Regions from separate parts of the Ureibacillus sp. 179-F W5.1 NHS genome, predicted to be linked through region 1. Evidence: riboswitches for the same ligand, from Rfam matches in the RefSeq annotation. Region 1 holds a riboswitch; the other holds the start of a gene.
The links. A riboswitch is a leader RNA that binds a small molecule or an ion and turns the genes downstream of it on or off. The one in region 1 is predicted to bind cobalamin.
Positions count from the first base shown of each region.

Region 2: linked by a shared signal. The riboswitch ahead of ACH0B5_RS05045 (hypothetical protein) and the one ahead of ACH0B5_RS14825 (glutaredoxin family protein) in region 1 are both predicted to bind cobalamin.

Region 1 covers NZ_JBIQFG010000041.1:24,689-28,902, forward strand. Annotated here, with positions in the region: gene ACH0B5_RS14820 (bifunctional metallophosphatase/5'-nucleotidase) at 1-1,297, opposite strand, end outside; cobalamin riboswitch at 1,488-1,670, shown strand; gene ACH0B5_RS14825 (glutaredoxin family protein) at 1,879-2,103, shown strand; gene nrdI (class Ib ribonucleoside-diphosphate reductase assembly flavoprotein NrdI) at 2,100-2,459, shown strand; gene nrdE (class 1b ribonucleoside-diphosphate reductase subunit alpha) at 2,456-4,214, shown strand, end outside.
Region 2 covers NZ_JBIQFG010000006.1:97,076-101,289, forward strand. Annotated here, with positions in the region: gene ACH0B5_RS05030 (metal ABC transporter ATP-binding protein) at 1-479, shown strand, start outside; gene ACH0B5_RS05035 (metal ABC transporter permease) at 494-1,354, shown strand; gene ACH0B5_RS05040 (Fur family transcriptional regulator) at 1,351-1,773, shown strand; cobalamin riboswitch at 1,834-2,010, shown strand; gene ACH0B5_RS05045 (hypothetical protein) at 2,160-2,708, shown strand; gene ACH0B5_RS05050 (ABC transporter substrate-binding protein) at 2,711-3,664, shown strand; gene ACH0B5_RS05055 (bifunctional adenosylcobinamide kinase/adenosylcobinamide-phosphate guanylyltransferase) at 3,797-4,214, shown strand, end outside.

The DNA of each region.
Region 1 (4,214 bases):
TTAATCGATAACTGTTGAGAACAACTTCATAGGTTGACTCGTCTTTTAATGGCTCTCCTTTAAACGTAATATTCTTTACACGTTTTCCAACGGGATTCCTTATGTCAATCGTATAAGAGAGTCCGCCCCAAAAATCATATTGATAAGGTTGGGGTGTTTTTGGGTATACATTTGTACGAAAGTCAATTTTTCCCTCGTTATTCAATGCGAAAACAGCTGCACTACTTTCCATTAATTGTTTAATTTCAAATCCGAATAAGGAAATGACTTTTAGGGTATGTTCCCTCGTATTGAATACGATATCTCGGTTCGTAATGCTTCCTTTAAATCCTCCCTTTTCAAGGAAAGCGAGGTCGCATACAGAAATTTGTGCGCCTGTTGCTTTGATCTGCATGTCGTGAAGAAGCTGTATATAAGGGTGACTTGTTAACCTAGCCTTTAATAACCCTTCGTATGTATAATCCTTTTCTATATAGGTAATTTCCTCATCTAACCACCTTTCAACTTCTGAAGGATAAGAAGTATGGTCAGTTTTTAATGGATGAAATTTACCACTACTTTGTTTCGTTTCGCCATAAAAATTTACTTGAATCTCTATAAAGCCTTTTCCGTGGGAAGCAGGCTGGACTGTTAATGTTTGTTGAATTCTCTTATTGAAATATAAATGTTGATGTCCTGTTATAAGGAGGTCGATATCTTCCGTTAACTCTAAAATTTCATTTGCCTCGTTTTCACCTATTCGTTCTTGAAATATAGCTCCTGTTAAAGGGTCTTCGGAGAAACCACCATGATAGGCGACGATTAAATAATCGGGTTTTTCATAAGTCTTTACAAAAGTAACCCAATGTTGAATAGACTTAAGAGCGGATTGGAAAGAAAGATCGGTTAAATAGCCGTGTTCATCCCATAATGGGGTGAAATGAGTTGTAGCGCCGATGACAATAAATTTTCTTCCACGAATGATTTTCGTATAATAAGGTTTGGAAAAGTCTCCAATATTGCAGCTAATCCAAGGAAATCGAAATTGGGAGTGTAATTTTTTAATATTGGGCAAATGGTCGTTAAACTCATGGTTACCGTAAACGGCCACATCATACAATTCGTTTGCAAGGGTAATCATAGGGTGATTTTCATTGTTACTTATATGCTTGTAATAAAAAGAAGCTGGGCTACCATCTAAAAAGTCACCATTATCGATGACTAAGTCAGCCTTAAGACTTTTCATTTGATGAAATAATTGCTCAAACCGATCCAATCTACCATGTAAGTCACTCGTAATTAAAATCGTGATCGCCATAAACCTCACCCCTATATCTTTTTTATAGCATAATTTGAATGAGCGTTCAGCAAATCTTTTTTAATTTTTTTTTATGAAAAACAAAGGCGAATAGAGGGTTTGAAAGGTGACGAATTGGAAAAGCAGATTTTATTCATTTACATAATCCTGGGGAGTATGCTAAACTAATTCCAGAAGATAAAAACTATATATTGTGTTCATTTTTATTAGGTACTACTATATGTAGTTTAAAAGGGAAGTTCGGTCATGACGCCGACGCTGTCCCCGCAACTGTGAAGCTGACGAGGATTTTGAATACCACTGTGCAAATGCATGGGAAGGAAATCGGAGAATGAGGCTAAGCCAGGAGACCTGCCTATAAAAATGCGATGACATTTCTTCGGGGATTGAGAAATGGAGACGTTACCATTTTTCAATTTTTACGAACGTTTCCATAAAGGCTATTTCTTTTCGAAGAGATAGCCTTTTATTATTTTAACATTCTAACTACATATTGTTATAGCTGATTGAGGCAAGATATAAAACTTTGTCTAAAATCAGTAACAAAATATAGATTTAATAGATTAAGAAAGAGGGATTATATGAAACTATTTACGAAAACAATTTGCCCAAAATGTATGTGGGTAAAAACAGAAATACAACAAGCGGGACTTGAAGTAGAAATTATTAATATTGATCATAATGAAACTGAAAAACAACGGTTAATAGATGCAGGCTTTTTAACAGTGCCCGTTTTAGAACATGAAGGGAAGTTTATTGGGGATGTAAATGAAATTATCTCCCACATCGAGTTGGTTCATCAATGATTGCATATGCAAGTCGCACAGGAAACGTAAGATATATCGTTTCCAAAATAGAAGCAGAGTCTATTGAAATTCAAGAGGATTTACAAATAGACGAGCCCTATTTATTAGTTACTTATACAGATGGCTTTGGTGATATTCCAATGAAGGTATCACGATTTTTAGAACAAAATGAAGCCCATTGTAAAGGGGTAGTGGTAAGTGGTAATAGCAATTTTGGACCAAGTAACTTTGGTGGTGCCGGGGACAAAATAGCTGCCAAATATCAAATTCCTTTAGTCCGTAAATTAGATTTACGAGGTTACCAAGCAGATTATGAAGCAATTCAACAGTTTTATGAAACGAGGGTACTTGTATGAAGACATATTTAAAGTTAAATAATGATGTGTTAAATCGTTACAGCTCTACAGGACAATTGGAATTAGAAAAGGATCGTGAGGCGACACGCCGATACTTTTTAGAGTATGTAAATGTTCGGTTACGTTATTTTATCGACGTGGAAGAAAAGATTCGTTACTTAGTAGATGAAGGTTACTATGAGAGAGAATTTATCGAGCTGTATGATATGGATTTTATTAAAAAATTGTATAAAAAGGCTTACGATTACAACTTCCGCTTTCCATCGTTTATGAGTGCGAGCAAGTTTTATGATAGCTATGCATTAAAAAGCCGTGACGGAGAAGAAATTCTAGAAAAATATGAAGATCGTATTGTGATTATTGCTTTGTATTTAGCACAAGGTGATAGAACCCTTGCTGAACGAGCGGTGGAAGCGATGATGGAAGCTTACCAACCTGCTACTCCAACAGCATTGAACAGTGGGAAAAGAGCCCGTGGGGAACTAGTAAGTTGCTTTAAATTATCGATGGATGACTCGATGAATAGTATTGCTGAAAATATTGGGTATTGTTTAGAGCTATCCCGTTTAGGTGGAGGCGTCGGTGTTAACTTAACGGATTTACGTCCCCTGGGTGATCCAATTAAAGGCATATTAAACCGTGCGAGTGGCGTTATTCCAGTGGCCAAGCTGTTAGAAAATGCTTTTAGTTATTCCAATCAACTCGGACAACGCAATGGTTCTGGGGTTGTATACTTGAATATTTTCCATGGTGATATAGAAAACTTCATTTCATCGAAGAAGCCAAATGCTGACGATAAAATACGATTAGCAACTCTTTCAACGGGTATTATTATTCCAAGCATTTTCTTTGAATTAATGAAACGGGATAAAGATATAGTATTATTTAGCCCATATGATATTTATAAAGAATATGGGAAACGCATGTCGGAAATATCTATCTCCGAAATGTATTATGAATTACTAGATAACCCAAATATCAGAAAAATTAAACGATTGAATGCCCGTAGACTTTATACAGAAGTGAAAAAAGCCCAATTTGAATCGGGTTATCCTTTTGAAATTTTTGATGACAATGTAAATGATGTTCATCCATTGAAAAATATTGGACGAGTTAAAATGTCTAATCTTTGTACGGAAATACTTCAAGTACAAGAGACAAGCGTCATTACAGACCAAGGAGAGCCGAATGAATACGGCTTAGATGTTTCCTGTAATTTAGGATCCATCGATATCCATGCAGCAAGTAAGACGGATGATTTTGGACAATTAGTTGATACAGCAATGCGTTTACTTACGAATGTGTCACAGATGACATATATTCAAAATGTGCCGTCTATCGCAAAAGCGAACAAAATTATGCATTCTGTAGGGCTTGGAGCAATGAATTTACACGGCCATTTAGTGACTCAAGGAATTCTTTATGGTTCAAAGGATTCGGTTGACTTTATCGATTGTTTTATGGAAGCAATGAATTACTATTCTTTAAAAACATCTATGGAAATTGCAAAAGAGCGTGGAGAAACGTTCCATCGATTTGAAGAGAGTGAATATGCATCAGGTGCTTACTTTAAACAATATGTGGAGAAGGAAGAAAAAGAACTTTCTCCGGTAGTATTAAATGCCCTTGGTAAAGTGCCTATTATTACAAAACAAATGTGGCAAAAACTAAAAGAAGAAGTGATGGAACACGGCTTGTTCCATTCCTATCGATTAGCTATCGCACCAACAGGAAGCATCTCTTATATTCGGAGCT
Region 2 (4,214 bases), on a different contig from region 1:
CAGGCTTCCCAGCAACAGTAGAAGAAGTCGTAAAAAGTGGATTAACAAAAAAAGTTGGGTTATTTAAACGAATGCCAAAAGATGTTGACTTAAAAGTAGAGGAAGCATTGAAATCCGTTGGAATGGAAGCGTTCCGCTCCCGTAATATCGGCCAACTTTCAGGTGGTCAACAACAACGGGTGTTTATTGCTAGAGCATTGATTTCTAACCCGAAAATTTTAATTTTAGATGAACCGACTGTCGGAATCGATCATGAAAATGTCCAATCATTTTATGATATGTTAGCAACTTTAAACGAGGAACAAAATAAAACAATTATTTTAGTTACCCATGATGTCGATACCGTTTCCAACCGTATTAGCCATGTAGCTTGTTTAAACCAAACGATCCATTTCCATGGATATAAAGAGGATTTTGATACGATTTCACAAAATCAATTGGATAATTGGTATGGCCATGCGGTTCGAAAGATTCATTAAAGAGGAGAAGGCAAATGATTGAAGCAATTTTAAACTATGAATTTTTACAAAATGCCTTTTTCTCAGGGCTAATTATTGGAGTGATTGCACCGGTATTAGGTGTATTTATTGTTGTAAGAAGAATGTCCCTTATTGCGGATGCATTGTCCCATGTGACATTAGCGGGAATTGCAGGAAGTTTATATTTAAGTCAAACTTTCACTGCCTTTGCATTATTAAATCCAATTTATTTAGGAATTATTGCATCGGTTAGTGGATCCATTTTAATTGAACGATTACGTAGACTTTATAAACATTATGAAGAGCTTGCCATACCGATTATTATGTCGGGGGGAATTGGTCTTAGCGCCATTTTTATTTCATTAGCTAGTGGCTTTAATACAGATTTAATGAGCTATTTATTTGGCTCTGTTTCGGCTGTTTCTAGACAAGATTTATGGGTTGTCATCGGTATTGCGATCGTTGTCTTTTTATTTTTATTTGCTTTTTTCAAAGAAATGTTCGTTTTATCCTTTGATGAGGAATATGCCAATGCGAGTGGCCTACCCGCAAAATGGATTCACTTTTTATTTATGATTGTTGTGGCGTTAGTCATCGCAGCAAGTATGCGAATTGTCGGTATACTATTAGTTTCTTCTTTAATTACTCTTCCAGTTGCGGCAAGTATGCGAATAGCACGGGGCTTTAAACAAACAATCATTTATTCCATTTTGTTTGGGGAAGCTGCTGTGATTATCGGATTGGTCAGTGCCTTTTATTTAAACCTAGCACCCGGTGGAACGATTGTTGTTACTTCTATACTTATCCTATTAATTGTTATAATAACAAAAAAGATCATTCTACATTTAAAGCAAGGAAGGGGAGCAGTTAAATGAATATTACGAGAGCATGGGAAATTTTAAAAGATAACGGTTATAAAAAAACAGATAAACGTGAGCTAATTTTGAATATGTTTGAAGATACGGATAAGTATTTAACTGCTCGAGATCTCCTTTCTGTATTGAAAAAGGATTTCCCGGGAATGAGTTTTGATACAATTTACCGAAATTTAGCTACTTTTGTTGATCTTGGCATATTAGAAGAAACCGAGCTAAATGGCGAAAGAAATTTCCGAATGCATTGTGAATCAGAACACCATCATCATCATTTTATATGTATGGAGTGTGGAAAAGTGAAGGAAATTTCTGTTTGTCCAATGGAAATGATACAAGAGAAATTGCCAGATTGTGCGATCGAATCCCATAAATTTGAGATTTACGGGAAATGCCAAAATTGTGTACATGAAACCGTTTAACTTCCTTTAAAAATTACTGTTCATTTATTTGAGAAAATATGATACATTGCAATTAAGTGAATACGTTTGCAGGAAAAAGATGCGATGATACGCTTAATAGGGAATTCGGTGAGATGCCGAAGCTGTGTCCGCAACTGTATGTGTTTGTTTCAAGAAAATGCCACTGTCTAAAGGGATGGGAAGGCTCTTGAAACGATAAACACGAGCCAGGAGACCTATCTTTTTCTGATCGTAACAAACCTCTTCGGAACTAAAGAGAATGTGCGGCATTATTTTATAATTTTTTTGTTCTATATTGTAATTTATGCCATCCGTTCTCGGTTGGCTTTTTTATTGCCATGCTTTCCTATCCGAAGGGATGTTATCACTAAGAAAGGGGTGTTCCTATTCGAAAAGATAGCCGTTACAGCTGCTATCCATTTATGAGGGAGAAAAGTTGTCTAGTTGACTTCGAGATTCGAACTGATTCTCTTACAACAAAAATAGGGGTAGTATTGCCTTTGTTGCAAGAAGAGGAGAATTGCCGAGTTGTTTTAGATGATTTGCACAAAATCCATCCGATGGCCTATCACGTAAATGGATCAGTTCGTGGGAAGTTATCGGTAACAGAAGAAGATTTAAGTTGGTTAAGCAGTCGATATGATTTTTATGTTGAACAAGTGGGGGAAGAGATAAAGCAATTTTTACTGCCTCAAGGGTGTCTAGCTGCAACATTTTTACATATTTGTCGTAGCGAAGCGAAAAAATCTTACCGGGCTCTTCATAAAGTAAGTGAGGAGAGGGAAGTACCGGAAATACTATTTAATTATTTAGGGCTACTAGCCAATGTATTTTTTGTTATGGCTGTTTATACAAATAAAATGCATGGTATTGAAGAAGTCCCATTTATAAGTAAATCCTATCCTAATAAAAAAAGAAAAAAAGAGGAAGTGTGACGATGAAATTTTTCAACAAGAAGTGGATGGCACCACTTGCCATCTCATTGCTATTAGTTGGTTGTTCTGATGGGGAACAAAAAGCTACGAATGATACAGCTTCAAAAACAAACAGTACGGAAGAAAGTGGTCCCTATACAGTAGTAGATGACCGTGGACAAGAAGTAACTTTTGAAGAAGTCCCTGAAAAAATCGTTTCTCTACAACCAAGTAATACAGAAATTTTATTCGAGCTAGGTGTAGGGGATCAAATTATTGGAGCATCGGAATATGATACATATCCGGAGGAAGCTTTAAAAATCGAACGTGTAACAGATTCCATGACGGTAAATACGGAACGTATTATTGAATTAAATCCAGATGTCGTATTTGCTTATACAACTGGAGAAGAAGCTCAAATTGACCAATTGGAAAGCGCAGGACTTAAAGTATTCGTTATTCAATCAGCAACTTCTATTAACGATGTTTATGGTGATATCGAACAAATGGCTGAAGTAATGGGAGTGGAAGAAGAAGGAAAACAAGTTGTAGAAGATATTCAATCTCAAATTGCAGCTGTTCAAGAAAAAACAAAGTCGATTGAACAAAAGAAAAAAGTTTATTTTGAAATTTCACCAGCTCCAGACATTTGGTCTATCGGTTCTGGTACATTCCAACAAGAAATGATTGAGGCAGCAGGTGTGGAAAATATTTATGCTGATCAACAAGGATGGTTTGCAGTAACAGAAGAAGATCTAATTACAAGAAATCCTGAAGCGATTGTTTCGACGGTAAATTATATAGAAGATCCAAAGGGTGAAATATTAGCTAGAGAAGGATGGTCTACAATTTCAGCAGTTCAAAATAAAGAAGTGTATCTATTAAATGCGGATATTATGGATCGTCCAGGACCACGTATCGGTGAAGCAGTTGAAATGATTGCCAAAACGATTTACCCAGAATTATTTAATGAATAATTAAGTAAATAAATCTGCTTGATGACTACGATGCTTAGCCGTAGAAAGATAGCAGATTTTTTTTATTTTATTTGATATGGTTAATAGGGGAAAGAACGTATTTATTTTGTGAATTTTTTCGAGGAGCTATTTATGGGGAAAATCATTTTTATTACTGGCGGTGTTCGTAGTGGGAAAAGTGCCTTCGCAGAACGTTATGCGAAGCAACTTTTTCAAATCTATGACCGAAAGCGTCTACTTTATATTGCATCTGGGGTAGCAATTGATGAGGAGATGGCAGAACGAATTAAACGTCATCAACAAGATCGATTCAACTCTTCCGTTCAATGGGAAACAATTGAAATTGTAGATGACTTAGTATTTAATGACGAGTTGTTTGCAGAACATCCTATCGTTGTGTGGGATTGTCTTACTACTTGGTTAAATAATGTGCTCTATAAAACGGAGTTATTAAATGGAGAGGCAAGGACACATGAAATAAACCGATATATACAAGCGTTAAAGGAACAAGTACTAAAATGGAAAGAAGTAAATGATTGTATTTTATTGC